2 regions of the Geobacter sp. DSM 9736 genome follow, and region 1 is predicted to be linked to the other one. Evidence: riboswitches for the same ligand, from Rfam matches in the RefSeq annotation. Region 1 holds a riboswitch; the other holds the start of a gene.
What was found. A riboswitch is a leader RNA that binds a small molecule or an ion and turns the genes downstream of it on or off. The one in region 1 is predicted to bind thiamine pyrophosphate.

Region 1 (9,413 bases):
AGTCGTGTACCTGCTGGTGGATCTGGGGCAGCCGTGGCGGCTACCGTACCCGATGGTAGTGTCCTTCGGGCCTGCAGCCGTTCTTTTTCTGGTCGCGTGGCACGTCTCGACGTACCTTTCTGTCCAGATCGCGGAGGTTTCCGTTTCCTTCTTCGAGTGGATTGGGTTCCCGATAGGAAAGCGGGCGGTGAAAAAGATCGTCCTCGGTCTTACCGTCGCCGGCATAATCCTCTCCACCCTGCACCAGGGGGCATTGGGTGCGCTGTTCACTTACGCTCCTGGCAAGGTACATCCACTCTGGTACTCCGCATCCTTCCAGTGGCTACACTTCTTCGTATCATCGCTGCCAGGTGGTCTGTGCATGGTTATCGCAGTCAGCACCATCGCAAACAAGTTCATGGGCTGGCGCTGCGACGAAACTTTCAAGAACACTCTCGGAAAACTTCAGATAGCTCTGGCAAAGGGCGCAAGCATGGGCCTCGCTACCTACCTGACGATAAAGCTCATAGGAATCGCACATGACAACAAGTGGGAATATCTCACCACCGGGTGGGGTAAATGGTTCATGTTTGAAATGGGGATCGGCGTAGTTCTTCCGCTCTTCCTCTTCGCCCACGCCATCAGAAACAAGCAGGTGGGACTCGTCCGATTCACTGCATTCCTGACAGTCTTCGGCGTAGTTCTAAATCGGGTAAACACCGCTCTCATCACCTTCAACTGGAAGCTCCCATACAGAGAGATCCCGCATTGGCGTGAAGTTGTCATTTGCATAACGATTTTTGCCATCTACATAACAGTGTACCGGTTCATCCTTTACCGCCTGCCGATCCTTTACGCATGGAAGACCGCTGACGAACTTGCAACGGTCCCGGTAACCGAGAACAAGCAGACGGGATACCGGGTGTCGGATAGACCTGCCTCCGTCGCCACGTATAGCACTATGCAGAATGAGAATCTTTCCTCGAACAGCTACAAGTCCATGGACGAAATTACTTAATCGGATTTAATTGAAAATGGAAATTTATTGCTCTATAATTGCCGGGCTGTAAAAGGTCCGGCAATTCTATTTTTATGCAAGGAGAGAAACATGAAATTCAGATGGCTGCTTCTTCCCGCAATACTTGTCTGCTGTGCTTCCAATGCTGCAGCGCTGGAACTGAAGGATGTCACCTACGATACCAAGGGTGGAGGGAAGGTCGTCTTCAGTCATAAGGTGCATCTGAAGAAAAAATCTCCCAAATCGCCGAATGTCAGTTGTAAATCATGCCATAACGACAACATGAAGATGAAAACCCGATACTCCATGGCTGATATGGAAAAAGGGAAATCGTGCGGCATGTGCCATGGCAAGACCGCCTTCCCCCTAAGCAACTGCACCGCATGCCACAAGGTGAAGGACGTAACCTTCAAGATTCGCGAGACAGGGCCTGTGGTTTTCAGTCACAACAGGCACCTCAAGGAAATGCAGTGCGACGCCTGCCACACGAAGCTCTACGAAACCGGACCCAACAAACGGGTCACGATGGCCGAGATGGAAAAAGGAAAATCGTGCGGAGCCTGCCATAACGGGAAAACTGCTTTCAGCGTCGCCAAGTGCGGGGCCTGTCACCCTACGAGAGACGTCACCTTCAAGGTAAAAGAGATCAGCAACGTAAAGTTCAGCCACGACACCCATATCAGCATGTACAAATGCGGAGACTGCCACAATGGCGTCTTCAAGCCTGCAACCGGCAACAAACCTGTCTCCATGACGGAAATGGAGAAAGGGAAGTCCTGCGGCAAATGCCATGACGGCAAAACCGCATTTACCGTCGCTGCCAATTGTGATACCTGCCACCACAAATAGCCCCACTGGCAGGGGCACCGAGTTTCGGTGCCCCTGCCCATCGCAGGAATTGTCGCTCCCCTGAAAGGAATGGTATGTTCAAGTCATTGACCGCTCGTGCCATCGTGCCGGTTGTAGTTGCCGTAACCGGTTTCGTGATCGTGAGCAGCATACTTCTCTACTCCCACATGAAGAACGATCTGATCAACGACGCCGTCAGCTACGAAACCGATCTGGCAGACACGATCATCAGATCCACACGTTACGCCATGCTCAAGTCCGACAGGGAAACGTTGCGCAACATCATAGATAGCGTGGGAGCGCAGGAGCGAATGGAGCATGTCAGGATTTTCAACAAAAAGGGCCTCGTCATGTTCTCCGAGGACCACAATGAGATCAACAGGCTCGTGGACAAGAATGCAGCCGGATGCGTCGGCTGTCACGCAGGCCCCGTCCCAGCCGCCAGCCTGGGGGTCATGCAGCAGGCGCGGCGGTACGTGAACGAAAAAGGGGTCGAGGTTATAGCCATTACCGCTCCCGTATACAATGAACCGGTCTGCTTCACCGCTGATTGCCATTTTCATAGCGCGAATCAGAAGGTCCTCGGGACACTCGATCTGGGGGTTTCATCCGCTCCGCTCCAGAAAGCACTCTCTCTCATGCGCAGCAGGCTCATGATCTTCAGCTTCCTCGTCCTGATACTTACGATCGGCGGAGTCTGCGCTCTGCTTCGCCGCAACGTGTTCGTACCGCTTCGGGAGATAATCGAATTCACCGCGGCCGTAAGGAATGGTAATATAAATGCCGCGCCCCCCCCTCATACCGGAGAACTTAAAGCGCTCGCTGACAACGTCGCCGTTGTTGCACAGCGACTGCAAAAGGCCGAACAGGAGCTGGAACTTGCCCGGAACAGCGTGAGGCAGAAATCCGGGTGAAGCCACATCATCTACATTTCCCCGCCGGAGAAATCACCGACTGATGCAGAACCAAACCGCACACCCCTCGGGGGATAAAGGAAGCGACGGCCTGTCTGCACTTCAACAAAGGCAGGTCGAAGCGCTTGAAAATATCCGCCGCCTTAAGTCAAAAGCGAGCCGGGGCCTGTTTTCGCTTGCGCTCTTCATCACCCTGAGCATAGGAGCGGTCCGTGATTTCGATTTTCTACCCTCTTTCTCGCCTCAGTTCCGAGCGCTGCTTGGCCGCCCCCCTTCCTCAAACATGATAAGTGCCGCGTTGATGCTCTACAGTTTTTCCGCAATTATTCTCATTCTCTCCCGAATGGCGAGCGGCTCTGCCAGCAGCAGCGGGATTGCCCACGTTGGCTATCTTGCCGGGTTCTTTTTCTTCTACCATTTTGCAGGCGCCATGGAAGCCAATTTCTGGGCAGTTTTCGCAGCCGGCCTTACCATTCTCAGCCTCGAAAGTTACCACAGCTGGACCCGCTGCACCGAGGATATAAAAAAGGAGCAGGAAGCTCTCCAGGAACTTCACCGAACGCTGAAAAAAAAGCATGAAGCAGAGGAATGAGCACCGTAGGATCCGCCCCCTCACGCGGCCTCGGTCCTGAGGAAAAGAGCTTGACAGCCAGCTGTCATTGTTGCTAGTTTAGCACCGCAAAATCCCATATTCTCAACTAAATAGAATCGCTGGGGGAGTTTCGACTGAGAGTCCCATGGTTTCTGCAGGTTGATCACGCAACCGTCTGCAGAAACGCTGGACAACCCTTTGTACCTGATCCGGGTAATGCCGGCGTAGGGAAGCGGCTTGCTGAGACCGATAATGGCCGCATCCGCGGCTATTTCTTTTTCGGCGACAAGGAACAGTAATGCAGATTACAGTTAATGGCGAATTGCAGGAGACGAAAGGGGCAACGGTACTGGAACTGCTGCAGGAGCTGGACATAGATCCGCGCCGGATCGCAATTGAGTTGAACCTGGAAATCCTACCCAAGATGGAATATGAAAAGACGCGTCTTAAATCCGGGGATCGCATTGAAATCGTACATTTCGTAGGGGGCGGAGCATCTTGCATAAACACTGCAGACACAACAAGAGGAGCTACTGATGCCTAATGAAGATAAACTTGTAATCGGGGGCCGAGAGTTCACGTCACGGCTCATGGTGGGTACCGGGAAATACGCGGACTTCAAGCAGATGGTGGATGCAATTGAGGCATCAGGAGCTGAGGTCATTACGGTTGCTGTGCGCCGAGTCAACATTTCCGACCGCAGCAAGGAGTCCCTTCTGGACCATCTCGATGTATCCAAGTACACACTGCTTCCTAACACCGCCGGCTGTTATACCGCAGAAGATGCGATCCGCACTTGCCGGCTCGCCAGGGAAGCCGGACTTTCCGAATTCGTGAAACTCGAAGTTCTCGGGGATGAACAAACGCTCTTTCCGGACAATGAGGAACTGCTAAAGGCTGCAAAGATCCTCGTGAAGGAAGGTTTCACTGTTCTCCCCTATACCAGCGACGACCCGATAATATGCAAGAAGCTGGAGGATATAGGATGTGCCGCAGTAATGCCCCTTGGCGCTCCAATCGGGAGCGGTCTCGGTATCAGGAATCCGTACAACATCCGCATCATTCTTGATACCGTGAAAGTCCCCGTGATAGTGGACGCGGGAGTCGGCACCGCCTCCGATGCCGCTATCGCCATGGAATTGGGATGCCACGGGGTCCTGATGAATACGGGAATAGCAGGCGCCAAAGACCCCGTCTCCATGGCCACCGCCATGAATCTCGCTGTCCGGGCCGGAAGGCTTGCGTACCTCGCGGGGCGTATTCCGAAAAAACTGTATGCGACGGCCTCGAGTCCCATTGAAGGCCTTGTCTGATGCCCCGCCCACGGTTACCGGTCGATTTCAGACTGTATCTAATTACCGACCGGCACCAGGCAAGGGGCAATCTGCTAGACCGCGTGGAGCAGGCACTGAGCGGTGGCATTAAGGCCGTCCAGCTGCGAGAGAAGGACCTCGTAAGCCGTGAGCTCTTTGAACTGGCAACCGAAATGCGAAAGCTGACTGCTCAATACGGAGCGCTTCTCTTTATAAACGATCGCATCGACATCGCGCTTGCCGTTGATGCCGACGGCATACATCTCGGAGGCGATAGCATCCCGCTGTACAAGGCACGCCACCTGGTTGGAAAAAACAAGATGATCGGTGTCTCCTGCCACAATCAGATAAGTGCAATGAACGCACAGGACAAGGGCGCAGATTTCATCACCTACGGCCCAGTCTTCTACACCCCGTCGAAAGCGCAGTATGGAGAGCCTCTTGGCCTCTCCAAGCTTAAGCAGGTAACGGAATCGCTAACTATACCCGTTTTTGGCCTGGGCGGGGTGACTCTCGACAATGCACATCAGGTAATGGCCGCAGGAACCCACGGCATATCACTCATTTCTGCGGTTCTGGCCGCCGACAGGCCGCAGCAAGCCGCTGAAAGCCTCATCGCCCGTCTCAACGGCGCCGTTTAAAAGATCACGCTTACATGGATCTATCGCTCATACACCGCGACCTGCGGTTCAATTCGTACGGCAGCTGGCTGCGCAGGAAATTCCGGTGCAGAATCAGCAAAGTCAATGTCGATGCCGGCTTCACCTGCCCCAACCGGGATGGCAGTCGCGGCACCGGAGGTTGCATCTACTGCGACAACGCATCGTTCTCTCCCGGGAGAACTACACCGGAGATTCCCCTAGAAGTGCAGATGGCCGAAGGGATGGCTTACCATCGGCAAAGGCTCGGCAGCGAAAAATTCATAATCTATTTTCAGAAGCACACCAATACCTATGCTCCCGTCGCACTGCTTCGCGAGCTCTATGGCCGCGCCCTTGCACATACCGAAGTGGTCGGCATTTCGATTGGAACCCGCCCCGACTCGCTTTCAGACGAAGCCATCGACCTTCTTCAGGAATTCGCCAAGACCCATTATGTTTGTGTCGAACTTGGGCTCCAGTCAATGGATGACCATGTACTGCAAAGCATCAACCGCGGACACAACCTTGCAGAATACCTTGAAGCAGTGGATCGCATATCCGGCAGAGGCATAGACATCTGCACCCATCTCATCCATGGATTTCCCGGAGAAAAACGGGATAGCATCCTCCAGGTCGCCGGACTGATCCGTTCGCTGCCCATCGACTCCGTCAAGCTTCACCAGTTGCACGCAGTTAGGGGAACGCGCCTGGCAGATCTTTATTTCCAAGGAAAATTCATTCCACTCGCCCATTCGGAATACGTGGCAGCCGCATGCGATTTCCTCGAGCGAATCCCTTCGCGCATAGCGATACAGCGGCTTTACGGGTCAGCACCACTCTCAATACGGGTTGCGCCAACCTGGGATTTGAAGAATAACCAGATGTGGTACTCGGTGGTTAATGAACTCAAACGCCGTGGCACGTGGCAGGGATGCCAGGTATAATCCGGGGACTTAATCGACGAGTTCCTTTTCGACCTCGCTCATCCTGTCGAGAACCTTCTCCGGAGCCACATCCTGAGCGAGCTCTTCAAGCTCCGGATTTAACGACTCTTCTATTCCCATGCGCTCGGCAATTGCCGTCACAAGAGTAATAAGACGCGTCACCTCGTGCTCGGCAAGAAGGTTTATGTGAAGCTCAAGCTCCGCTCGCCGATCCGCGAGTGCCTGCATCCGGTTCTGACTGATGAGAACGAAGGTGGACAGAAAAATGGCCTCCACCGATGCCGCCATGGCAAGAATGACTAGTGATGGATCGAATCTGGGGATTACCCGTATAAACCCTGCATTAATCAGTATCCATAAGCCAAAAATTACGATGTGGATGTAGACGAAAAGCATACTGCCGGTAAAGCGGGTAATTGCGTCGGCAAGCCGCTCCTGCAGCCCCTTCGCCTTCTCCTCCGACTGACGTCTCGTGAGGAGTGCTGCGATGTTACGATCTACGACGGCGGCCATTCCGCCCGTTTCCGAGGAACGATCGCTCCGATCATCAAGATTGGCAGCCATAGCAACACCCCCGTATGATGCAAGTATAGCGAATGCGGCGAGAAGCGCATGAAGCTCCAGAACCACGCTTCGGCTGGACATTTCACAGGAGGAAATCTTGAGGACTGCTCAAATCATGGATAGCGACGGATACGCCATCGGCAAGATCATATGCATCGGCCGCAACTATGCCGAGCACATCAGGGAACTAGGAAATGAGACTCCCGAGGCACCGGTAATTTTCATAAAACCTGCCAGCTCCGTCATCGGCGAAGGGGAAACCATAGTGATCCCGGAATACTCGCGTGACTGTCATCATGAAGCAGAGCTGGCACTTCTCATCGGGACAGGGGGAAAGAACATACCCATTGAAAAGGCGCTTGAGCATGTAGCGGGATATGGTGTGGCGATAGACCTGACTTTGCGGGACGTCCAGGCTGACCTGAAGAAGAAGGGGCTTCCATGGGAAATTGCAAAAGGATTCGATACCGCTTGTCCCCTCTCCCGATTCACACCGGCGGAACGGGTGCCGGACCCTCAAAACCTGCGGATCGTACTTTCAGTTAATGGTGAAATTCGTCAAGACGGAAATACATCCATGATGATACACAGCATCCCGGCCATCATTAGCCACATGTCGGGAATTTTCACCCTGGAGCCGGGAGATGTGATACTCACCGGAACCCCCTCAGGGGTCAGTCAAATAGTTTCCGGAGACAGCCTCACAGCCGACATTCCTGGAGTCGCTACTCTCACGGTAACGGTAGGGTAACAGAGCCTCTTTATTTCGAGCTATGCGCGATCAGGACACATAAACTGCGGCTGATCGTGCATACGGCCTCATCCGACCTCCGCCAGAAGGGTGAGATAGGAGTGCACGCCCGTCAAAGTCATTTCTACGGCTATGGCTGTCAGGATCATCCCCATCAGCCGCTCTATGGCGACTACCCCCCTTTCTCCCAGAATATTCTCCAATTCCACACACATCATCAGGATTATCCCGGTTATGAGCCAGGCTACAACTAGCGCCAACAGCCACTCCGGCCACCTCTGCGGCTCCCTGCTCACGACGAGCATCACCGTAGCCAGCGCGGAAGGGCCTGAAACATACGGAATGGCGAGGGGAACAATTAGCGGCTCGTCCTGCACGAGGGTCTCAAATCCGCAGTCCTGATGCCCCGGAAATATCATCTTTATCGCGATCAGGAGCAGGATGATCCCTCCCGCAATGGTGAGAGAGGGTCCCGAAATACTGAGGAGCTTAAGAATTTTCGGCCCGAGAAACATGAAAAGTATGAGGAAGGTAAGAGCGATCAGCATTTCACGAGCGATTACCTTCTTCTTACGTTCCAGGGGAACCTTCCGTAGCGCGGCAATGAAAAAGGGAATGCCACCCAAAGGATCCATGACAAGAATGAAAAGAATCACTGCCGCTGTAAATGTCATGCCTGCTCCGTCCTTACCGCGTAAAAAATTTCGCCTTCAGTAAATTTTTTCACCCGGAAGGCTGAAGTCAAGAGACCGCTCCATGTGCTAGCGGCACCTGCTGGAGCGTCAATAATACTCTTCGATATAGGAAGGAACCTCATCGAGATAACCTGGAAAGAGCTTCGCCCGCTCGATGGCTGAATCAACATCTGCTATCAGCCGTTCGCGGTCTTTCGGATAGCTGCCTGCAAGGTTGAGGAAATTGGAGACATGGTTGGAACGGAGGATCGTGCGTGATGGATTCAGGACACTGACCAACTCACGCGCCTCGCGCAGGAGCTCCCCCCGGGAACATTGCCGGAGGGTGCGAATGAAATCATTATTATGTCGGTAGAACAGTGTAAGGAGCGAGAAATACTCGGGGTTTACCCGATTAACCCATTCCGCTGTCGCACGGGCATGGCGCAGGCTTCCCTCTCGTCCGGCCAAGCCGAGTATAGCCGTAACCGAAATCTTGATTCCTGCTCCCCTGGCCTTGAGCGCCTGTTCAGCAATCCCCTCGCTGGTGGCTCCCTTGTCGATCGATGCCAATGTATCATCATCCCCCGACTCCAGGCCTAGATAAAGAATCCGCAGCTTCTTTTCCCGGAGATTCTGTAGCTCCGCAGCCGATTTTTCCTCCAGGGCCGCGGGAGAAGCGTAGGCGCCCACGCGCGTCAGCCGGGGGAAGGTGTCACCCAGGCAGTCCAGAATGGCGACTAGTCCTGCAAAAGGATAAACTAGGGCATCACCGTCCGCAAGAAAGACCCGCTCCACGGATGTCCGATACCCGGCCGGGACTGCCGCTATCTCAGAAAGCACCTCCTCGAGCGGCTTCAACCGAAAGAGTTTTCCCTTGTACATGCCGCAGAAGGTACAGCGGTTGCGGGAACATCCCAGTGTGATCTGAAAGATCAGACTCCGCGCTTCGCTAGGCGGACGGAAGAGCGGTTCTACGTATCGTGGCATGCTACGCGGCTATCGGTCCTGTTTCAGGACGGACAGGCGCTCCTGCGCCTTCTTGGCCAGTTCCGTGTCCGGATATTTGGCAACCAGTTCCTCATAGAGCTGTATCGCGTGTGGCTTGTTGTTCTGCTTCTCCTCGAACTGAGCGGTTTCGTAGAGGTCCTTTCCCTTTTCACCACTGCAGGCC
Region 2 (9,413 bases), 1.6 Mb from region 1:
GCAACACCTGCTTGAGAGACATTCAACGTGGTGTTGACACCTATATACGTGCCGATTTTGCCATTGTTAAGGTTCGAAACTCTAGAAACATTAATTCCATTAAAGACGAACAGCAACAGTATCGTCAGGATAAATGGAAAACAAATTTTAGAGCCGTTTAGTTTTCTCAACAAAATCATGTCGTCAACTTACCTAAACAGGTTGCGATTTGCAAGAAAAAGGACTTTCTGCCTGCAAACTAGCGGCTGTATAAAGAATATTAGATTAAAATCACCAGCGGCTTCCGGTTGGCAGAGGACTTCTTTTCTAATAGATTACCCCGCAGGCATTCCGGGAGATCTTGTCTCCTATCCTGTATCCGAAGAGCCGGAGTTTTAAGCTTCTCCATTGATGTCACCAAACCGGTCATTGTCGCACAGATTTCCCCTGACCGTTACAACGTGATTGATGGCAACCATCGCAAATAAACTGCGACACCCTGATAGTACAAACGATGAACTTTCCATGCCCAAAAAGATGAAAAGGGTTAGGCAAATCTGCCTAACCCTTTGATTTTGGAGCCGATGGGCGGACTCGAACCGCCGACTTGCTGATTACGAATCAGCTACTCTACCAACTGAGTTACACCGGCAAAATAAATTCTTCGGTAAAAAAGTTTCTCTTACTCAGATCTTACACAAGAAAATACGGGGCTCCAGACCTCTGTCTTAAGTCCCTGTATATGCAAGGTTTGTTTTGGTGACCAGCCACGGCCTGCTGATTACGAATCATGCTCTACCAACTGAGCTATGTCAGCGCACTGCCTGCGAATAGAGACGGCGAAGCAACTGCCTTGAAGCCATTCTTATTTATCGTAATAAAATCCATGTGTCAATCCTCTTATGGAAAAGGGTCGCTGGCGTTCCATTGATATTTCCTTCTAAATACCTGAAAGATTAGAAACAGCTTCAAGTTGTGCGTCGCTGAACCGATCAGCATATACGTGAATGATTCACAACGCCCTGCAAAAAAGTTGATGCATATCTCCGGGAGCGATTCCAGGTTCCGGCTTGTCGCGCATAAGGCGCTTCATTTGGTGCCGATGTGTGAATCAGGTATTCCAGCAGCAGGAAAAGGAGAGAGCGTGAATGAGTAGAGTGAAGGTGCTGATCGTAGATGATTCCCTGACGGTCCGCCAGGCACTGAGCGAAATTCTTGCATCGGATCCCGAAATCCAAGTGGTGGCCACAGCCGGGGATGCCATGACTGCGGCGGACCGCATCAAGGAGCAGACTCCTGATGTCATCACCCTGGACATCGAAATGCCCCATATGGATGGACTCACCTTTCTCCATATGATCATGACCCTGAAGCCGATTCCCGTCGTCATCTGTTCAAGCCAGGTTTCCCGGGCGACCAACAGCGTGCTTGCTCTGGAATACGGCGCTGTAGATATAATCGCAAAGCCCCAGGTCAGTGTCCGAACCTTTTTCGAAGAAAGCAGGATTATGATCTGCGACACGGTGAAAGCGGCGGCACGGGCAAAGCTGAGGGTGATCGGCTGCACTCCGCCGCACCGCCAGGTGGATGTAGAGCGTCCATCGCCTCCGATCGTAAGGGCAAGGCCGGAGTTACCTGTTTGCAGCACTCCGGGGGAGAAGGTAATAGTCGTCGGTGCGTCCACCGGAGGGACCGATGCGCTTAAAGTATTCCTTCGGCAGATGCCGCCCGATGCACCGGGAATTCTAGTGGTGCAGCACATGCCGGAAAACTTCACCCGCGGATTCGCAGAACGGCTCGACGGACTATGTGCCGTGCACGTCAAGGAGGCAGAAAATAGCGACAGGGTAGAGCCAGGGCTCGCCCTTATTGCTCCGGGGAACCAGCACATGCTGCTCAAGCGCGGCGTGGGGGGATATTTTGCGGAAGTGAGGACGGGACCTCTCGTTTCGCGCCACCGTCCGTCGGTGGACGTGCTCTTCAAATCGGCTGCCCGTTACGCCGGAGCCAATGCAATCGGAGTCATAATGACCGGAATGGGTGACGACGGCGCGGTGGGAATGCGGGAGATGAAGGAGGCGGGAGCATTCAACGTAGCTCAGGACGAAGCTACATGTGCGGTGTTCGGGATGCCGAACGAAGCTATCAAGCATGGCGGGGTCGATGTGGTGCTTCCACTTGACGATATCGCGCGAAAGGTTCTTGATAAGGTCTAGGAAAGCCATCTCGCCACCATCCCCGAAAGCAGCAGCGTGCGGCGTAGCGCCTTAGGTCTCCATGTGGCTTTATCCCGGTGGGACGGTCTTCTGCTTTTGAACAACCTGAGTTTTCCGCAATTGGCCCAGGGCTAACCGGAAAGTTGTAAAGAAAAGCGGTGACGAACTTGAAATCGTCACCGCTTTTTTTGTTTTCGGGATGCGCGTAGAAATATTAACCGGCAGCCGCCGCTTCCTTCCCCATAGCATCGTCCATTACTTTGTAAGCGCAGAATTCGCCGCACATGGTACAGGCGCCGTGATCGGCGACACCCGATTCGGAACGGAGCCTCCGTGCCTTCTCCGGGTCCAGGGCCAGGGAGAACTGCCCCTCCCAGTCAAGCTTCTTCCGGCAGCGGGCCATCTGGATGTCGCGAGCCATGGCTCCCGGGATCCCTTTTGAAATGTCCGCAGCATGAGCGGCAATCCGGGAGGCGATGACACCTTCCCTGACGTCCTCGACGGTTGGAAGGCGCAGATGCTCGCTGGGCGTGACGTAACAGAGGAAGTCGGCACCAGCCGCGGCGGCGATGGCGCCTCCGATGGCGCAGGTAATATGGTCGTAGCCGGGGGCGATGTCGGTGACGAGCGGCCCCAGCACATAGAAAGGGGCTCCGTGGCAGAGACGCTTCTGGAGCAGGATGTTTGCCTCGATCTGATTGAGGGGCATGTGTCCGGGCCCTTCGATCATCACCTGCACTCCTGCTTCGCGTGCTCTCTGCGTCAATTCTCCAAGAATGATCAGCTCGTGGATCTGTGCGCGGTCGGTTGCGTCGGCCAGGCAGCCGGGGCGGAAACCGTCACCCAGTGACAGCACCATGTCATATTCCCGCGTTATCTCCAGAAGCTTGTCGAAGTGCTCATAAAGCGGGTTCTCCTTGTTGTTGTAACTCATCCATTCAATGGTGAAAGCGCCGCCGCGCGAAACGACGTCCATCACCCGTCCTTCGTTCCTCATGCGCTCTACGGTGCTTCGCGTCACACCGCAGTGGACGGTGATGAAATCGACCCCGTCCTCCGCATGCTTGACGATCCCTGCGAACATGTCGTCCACTGTCATGTCCACGATAGCCTTTTTCCTGGTCCGCACCGCATCGAGGGCGGCCTGGTAGAGAGGAACGGAGCCGATGCAGGCGTTGGTCTCGGCGATGATGGCCCGACGGATCTCATCCACAGGGCCACCCGTGGAAAGGTCCATGATCGCGTCGGCACCGCACGCCACCGCCACCCGGGCCTTCTCAAGCTCCTTGCTGATGTCGAGGTCGTCGGCCGAGGTTCCGATGTTGGCGTTGACCTTGGTCCGCAGCCCCTTGCCCACCGCTAGAGGGCGTCCGTTCTTGTGGGTTACGTTGCAGCAGATGATGCGGGTGCCGTCTAGGATGCCGTCCCGGATCATTTCCGGAGTTACCGCTTCGTTTCTGGCGGCTTCCTTCATCTCTTCGGTTATGATGCCCTTGCGGGCCTGGTCGAGCTGGGTCATGGTTGCTCCTCAAGCTTCTTTTCGTGTTCAAGCTGTTCTTGTGCCGCCAGGTAATGATTGACCGGTCCGTGACCCCTGCCTAGCGGATGGGCCAGCCGGATGGCTGTGGTAATGAATTCCTTTGCGCGTCCTACCGCGGCGGGAAGCGGTTCTCCCCGGGCAAGGAATGCGGCGATGGCCGATGCCAGTGTACAGCCGGTACCGTGGGTGTTTTTGGTCATGATGCGCCGGGTAGGGAAGCGCATGAAGCCGGTGCCGTCGAAAAGCAGGTCCACCGCGGCACCCTCCGTAAGGTGCCCTCCCTTGAGGAGCACGTTCCGGACCCCTTGGGCATGTAGGGCGCGTGCCGCTTCCTCCATTCCTGCTTCGTCATGGATAGTAACCCCCGTCAGCTGCTCTGCTTCCGGTATGTTCGGGGTGAGGAGATAGGTCAGGGGGAAGAGATGCTCCCGGATCGCAGTTACCGCAGGCCGGTCGACGAGCCGCGCACCCCCCTTCGCCAGCATTACCGGATCGATGACCAGGATGCGTTTGCCGAAGCGCTCAAGCACTTCGGCGACCGTCGCAGCTATGTCTGCCGAATGGAGCATTCCCGTCTTTACGACGTCAACCGGGATGTCGCTTAGAACCGCTGTTATCTGCTCTTCCACGAACGAAGGAGGAACAGGGCAGATGCCGGTAACTCCCCGCGTGTTTTGTGCAGTGAGAGCGGTAATGGCCGACGCTCCGTACGCGCCGAGAAGAGTCACCGTTTTCAGGTCCGCCTGGATTCCCGCGCCTCCACCGGAATCGCTGCCGGCGACGGTGAGGACTGTTCCGCGGGGCGGGGGGAGTCGCCGGTTGAAAAGAAGTGCCAGTTCAGCTGCCGCCACGGCCGGATTCGGGTCGCCCAGCACCGAAGATATGACAGCCACCGCATCGGCGCCCCCGTCCATAACGGAAAGAGCGTTGTCCCGCTTGATGCCGCCTATGGCTACCACCGGTATGCCGACTGAGCCCTTCACTTCACGGAGGGCCGCAGGCCCCGGTAGATGGGTGACTGTCTTGCTTCCCGTCGGATACATCGCTCCGAAGCCGATATAATCTGCGCCGTCCGCCTCCGCCTGCCGGGCTTCCCGCACGGTATGCGTCGAAACGCCTACGATCTTCTTGGGCCCGAGGATCTGCCGTGCGGCGAAGGGGGAGGTATCCTCCTGTCCCAGGTGCACACCGTCCGCGTCGAGCTCCAGGGCGAGGTGCGGGTCGTCATTCACGATGAACGGTATGCCGGCATCGACGCAGAGTGCTCGCAGCTCCCTTCCCAGCGCCACTTTCTCCTCGGGGCTATTCTTCTTGCAGCGGTACTGGAGTACAGCCACGCCTCCCGAAAGCGCAGAGCGCACCCTCTCCACAAGCCGCTCCCCTTCGTCCGTCACTAGATAAAGACCTTCGATTCGGGGCGTGCTCTCGTCATGGTCGATGACGAGACGAAGGAAGTCCTTGGACTGCTTGTTCATGACCATTCCTGTCGCTGAAAAACAAAAAGCCGCGACATGGAGCCGCGGCTTCGCAATCGTTGATGATTGGAAGAGGCGCCGCTTCCCTACGCCGGCATTAACCGGATCAGGTTCAAAGGGTTTGAGCACCCGGCTCATCTCAGTTCGAATGAACTCCCCCAGCTGGCGAAACGTGATAAAGCTAAAGCAAAAGCCGCAACGAGTCAAGGGTTATTGCTGCGGCTTATCCATGCTTTTTCTCGGGGGAGCAGGCCACTGTTCAAGGGGAGAAGCGTACTCTCCTTACCCGGCGTCAGCCTTTGAAGTCGAGTATGCAGCGGATCACATACTCCTGCTCCTGCTCGCTCATGCCGGTATAAAAGGGAAGGCGGAGGAGGCGGTCGCTTATATCCTCTGTTACCGGGCAATCGCCTGCTGCGCTGCCCGATCTGCGGCCCATTTCCGAGATGTGAAGGGGGAGGTAATGGAACACGGCGAGGATGCCCCGTGCCTTCAGATGCGCCATGAGAGCCTGCCGGACGGCCAGAGACGGCATGAGGAGATAGAACATGTGATACGGCTGGTCGCAGTGCGTCGGGACGACGGGGAGGCGAATTCCGAGGGCGCAAGCCCAGTCTTCGAGGCAGGTCGAGTAGCGCTCCCAGATCTTTCGGCGCATCCCCTGAATCCGCTCCCGGACCTCCAGTTGCGCATACAGGAATGCAGCGAGAATGTCCGAGGGGAGATAGCTGGATCCGATATCGACCCAGGTGTACTTGTCTACGAGTCCGCGAAAGAACCTGCTCCTGTCGGTACCCTTCTCCCGGATTATCTCGGCTCGCTCGATGAACCGTTCATCGTTGATGATGAGGGCGCCCCCTTCTCCGCAGTGGAAGTTCTTGGTTTCATGGAAGCTTTGGGTAGCAAGGCAGCCGAAGGTCCCAAGGGGCTTACCACGGTAGCGGCCAAAAAGACCATGCGCATTGTCTTCAACTACAGCAATGCCTTTACTTTCGGCGATGGCGAGGATTGAATCCATTTCGCAGCCGACTCCGGCGTAATGAACCGGCACGATGGCCCGTGTCCGTCCGGTGATCAGCGTTTCCAGCCTGGCTTCGTCCATGTTGAGTGTGTCGGGGCGGATGTCGCAGAATACCGGGCGTGCCCCTCGCAGGACGAAGGCGTTGACGGTGGACACGAAGGTGAAGGATGGCACGATCACTTCGTCCCCCGGCTGGATGTCGAGGAGCAGTGCCGCCATTTCCAGCGCATGCGTGCAGGATGTGGTTAGAAGTACCCGTGGGGCGGAGAGTTCCTCGGCAAGAAGTGAGTGACACTTTTTCGTGTACCCGCCGTCCCCGGAAACGTGGCCGTCGGAAATGGCGGCGGCTATGTATCCGAGTTCGCTGCCGACCATGTACGGTTTGTTGAATGGGATATTCATGATGATCCGTTCCTGTTTTTGTGCTACCAGAAGCGCTCGGTCTGGATGTACTCGGAGATATAGAAAATGATGCCGCTGGCTGCATGAAGGAGCAGAAGCGCCTGACATACCAGTAGACGCCAGCGCCTTTCCTGTTCACGGGCACTTCCTCCGTAGTGCCGAAGCAGAAAGAGAGCCGAGCAGATGAACAGCACGAACAGGGTTATTTGACCGCTCCAGACAAAGTTACCTTGATACATCCTGGGGCCCGATTCCGCAAGCAGATATGTGAATCCGCCGCCGAAAGCGAAAGCGAGCCACGCCAGGAGCAGCCGTCTGTCGCTGACTGCTTCTTTGAGATGAAGAAGCAGCACCGCCAGGGGGAACAGCAGGGAGAGGATGAACTTAGGCAGGAGCCATGAGGAGTAGACGGACATGACTGCAAACGGGGCGAGAACAATGGTGCTCTTTCCTTCATACACGCCCGAAATCTGATCCTGGCTATACGTAAACCAGTACTGGGCAATCAGCAGGACTGCCGCAGGGAGTAGAATCCCGAACCAGATGAGTCGCGAATCGAAGGTTCGGTTATTGAGCCGGCTGAGCCCCATCATCAGGACCGCAGCAGGCAATATGCAGATAGTGAAGCTCGGTTTGGAGAGGACGCAGGCAACCGTGATGCCGGCACAGAGGAGAATTGATGAAAGCCTAGCCCTTTCGACCCCATCAAAAGCGCGAGTCATGAACATGAATGATAGGAGCGCGAGTGGTTTGAGCAGGAGGATTGTCGGGTTGTGAAAGACGTTGGTCGCGATGTAGCCTAAATACAGATGTCCATCGAGAAGGGCCAGCAGCGTTACGGGTGCCGAGAGGAGAAGAGTGGCACTGATCACCCCCGCCATGACGGGAGCGGCTCCCTCATGTCGCAGAGAGATGAAGATGATCGCTGCAGTTGCGGAGGTGGAGGCCAGCACCACAAAGAAGGCGGTCCAGTCGAGCGGTGCGGGAAAAACCAGATGTACGGCCAGTGCCAGTGCCTGGAAAAGGAAGTGTGGCGTGATCACTTCCCGCTTCGTCAGCATCACGGCCGCAAGCTCGGTGTGTACGATGTAGTCGTAGGCGTGCCCCACCATTCGCGACAGGACCGGAGCAAACAAAATTGCGGCGGCAGTTGCAACCAGCAGGGCGCCTGTCGTCAGTTCCCTTCGAGAGATTGCAGTGTTCACTGGTCACCCATGCTTGCCCGGAACTTGGTTGCTTTGCAGTCGAGACTGAGGGAGAGAACGCCCAGCGGGCCGTTCACGAGGATAATTGTTGCTATGACGGGACTGGCGGCGGCGAGACTGTAGCGGAGGGAGAAACGTAGCGACTCTCTGAGTGTTCGTTGGCAGCGCTCCTGTATCATAATAGCCACCTGTGGTACCACAACTGGAGCAACGACGTCGTGAAGCCGCATTTCTGATAAAGACGTTGTGCATTGCAGTTTCGTCCCTGGGTCACTACCGTTACCCGCTCCATCCCTTGTGCGGCAAACCACTGAAGCGCTCCCCGTACGAGAGCCGGGCCGTAGCCCTTTCCCTGGAAAGCGGCACCCACTCCCAGAAGCCCGATCTGTCCGGTCTTTCCCTCTCTAAGGTGGCATGTAATGTAACCGGCGGGGGTGCCTTCCTCCCCGGCTGTAAGCACCGCGTCGGCATAGCCGCGGCAGCTGTTTTCAATCCAGGTGCCGTAGAGGTCGTCGCATCGCTCGGTGGGGAAGCGCTTGTCATAGTAGAAGCGGGTGTCACGGTGATTGATGCGTGCAATCGCTGCCAGCGGTTTAATGTCTGCTTCCACCGCGGAACGGACTGCCACCTTCTCCTGCAGTTTCTGCGGGAGATGCGACAGGTGCTGTTCCAGGGTGACACGGATGTCGGTCTGATGGAATTCCTGTTTCTCTGCTGCCAGGACCGTCTCGTCATCGTCGGCGTCTGCAAGGAAATACAGGCACTCTATCCCGTCCTTTCTGCATTCAGCGAGTGCCTCATCTGCCAGTTTTTCGGTGAGACGCCCGCCTTCGAGCCGCGCGATCCGACGACCGAAGAAGCCGGAGTCCCAGGGCAGAAACTCGATGTGGTGCTTGCTCTCCATCAGACTTTTTCCTCCGGGGAGGTTGTCGATCGTACTGCATAGGTCGGCCGCTCCATCATGCGGAAGTGCATGCGGGCCAGGTATTCCCCGATGACTCCCAGGGCTAGAAGCTGTGCACCGGAAAAGATTGCGATGATCGACGCGAGGAACGGAAATCCCGGGACACTACCTCCCTGAATTACATAGCGGCCTATGACGTACACGAGGATCAATAGACCGAAACACGCGCAGGCGAAACCGAGGAAGCTCGCAACCTGCAGAGGCAGAACGCTGAAGCCTGTCATCATGTTGAAAGCGTGGGTCAGGAGCTTCATGAAGGTGTAGTTGGACACCCCGGCCCGACGTGGCTCGTGACGCACCGGCAGTGCCGTGAAACGGGTTGTTCCCCAGGTGAGCAGGACATCGATTGAGGCAAATGGGCTGCGGTAGTCGGCGAAGGCATTTCTGAGATCCGTCCTGAAGACTCTGAAGGCGCTGATCTTTCGCGCAGTTTCCGCGCCCATGGAGTTCTGCAGGGCGAGTTTCGTCATCCGTGACGCCAGGTCGCGCCAGAGGCCGTGTTCTTCCTTGATGGGAGTTCCATAGACAACGTCATACCCTTCGGAGAGCTTGGTCAGGAGTTTCGGAATTTCTTCCGGAGGGTGTTGCAGATCGTCGTCCATGGTGACGAT

Region 2: it holds a riboswitch for thiamine pyrophosphate, as region 1 does, so the genes downstream of both, thiD (bifunctional hydroxymethylpyrimidine kinase/phosphomethylpyrimidine kinase) here and thiS (sulfur carrier protein ThiS) in region 1, are expected to answer to the same signal.

Annotation. Positions count from the first base shown of each region.
Region 1 is NZ_LT896716.1:3,885,472-3,894,884, reverse strand. It holds gene CFB04_RS17480 (polysulfide reductase) at 1-997, shown strand, start outside; gene CFB04_RS17475 (cytochrome c3 family protein) at 1,088-1,846, shown strand; gene CFB04_RS17470 (HAMP domain-containing protein) at 1,921-2,760, shown strand; gene CFB04_RS17465 (menaquinol oxidoreductase) at 2,804-3,352, shown strand; TPP riboswitch at 3,464-3,600, shown strand; gene thiS (sulfur carrier protein ThiS) at 3,651-3,896, shown strand; gene CFB04_RS17455 (thiazole synthase) at 3,889-4,665, shown strand; gene thiE (thiamine phosphate synthase) at 4,665-5,306, shown strand; gene CFB04_RS17445 (TIGR01212 family radical SAM protein) at 5,321-6,250, shown strand; gene CFB04_RS17440 (DUF1003 domain-containing protein) at 6,260-6,814, opposite strand; gene CFB04_RS17435 (fumarylacetoacetate hydrolase family protein) at 6,912-7,565, shown strand; gene CFB04_RS17430 (MarC family protein) at 7,634-8,239, opposite strand; gene CFB04_RS17425 (radical SAM protein) at 8,348-9,229, opposite strand; gene CFB04_RS17420 (tol-pal system YbgF family protein) at 9,239-9,413, opposite strand, start outside.
Region 2 is NZ_LT896716.1:2,278,382-2,287,794, reverse strand. It holds tRNA gene CFB04_RS10375 (tRNA-Thr) at 556-631, opposite strand; gene CFB04_RS10370 (chemotaxis response regulator protein-glutamate methylesterase) at 1,128-2,195, shown strand; gene thiC (phosphomethylpyrimidine synthase ThiC) at 2,410-3,714, opposite strand; gene thiD (bifunctional hydroxymethylpyrimidine kinase/phosphomethylpyrimidine kinase) at 3,711-5,210, opposite strand; TPP riboswitch at 5,277-5,380, opposite strand; gene rffA (dTDP-4-amino-4,6-dideoxygalactose transaminase) at 5,503-6,633, opposite strand; gene CFB04_RS10350 (hypothetical protein) at 6,657-7,838, opposite strand; gene CFB04_RS10345 (hypothetical protein) at 7,835-8,017, opposite strand; gene CFB04_RS10340 (GNAT family N-acetyltransferase) at 8,014-8,742, opposite strand; gene CFB04_RS10335 (glycosyltransferase family 2 protein) at 8,742-9,413, opposite strand, start outside.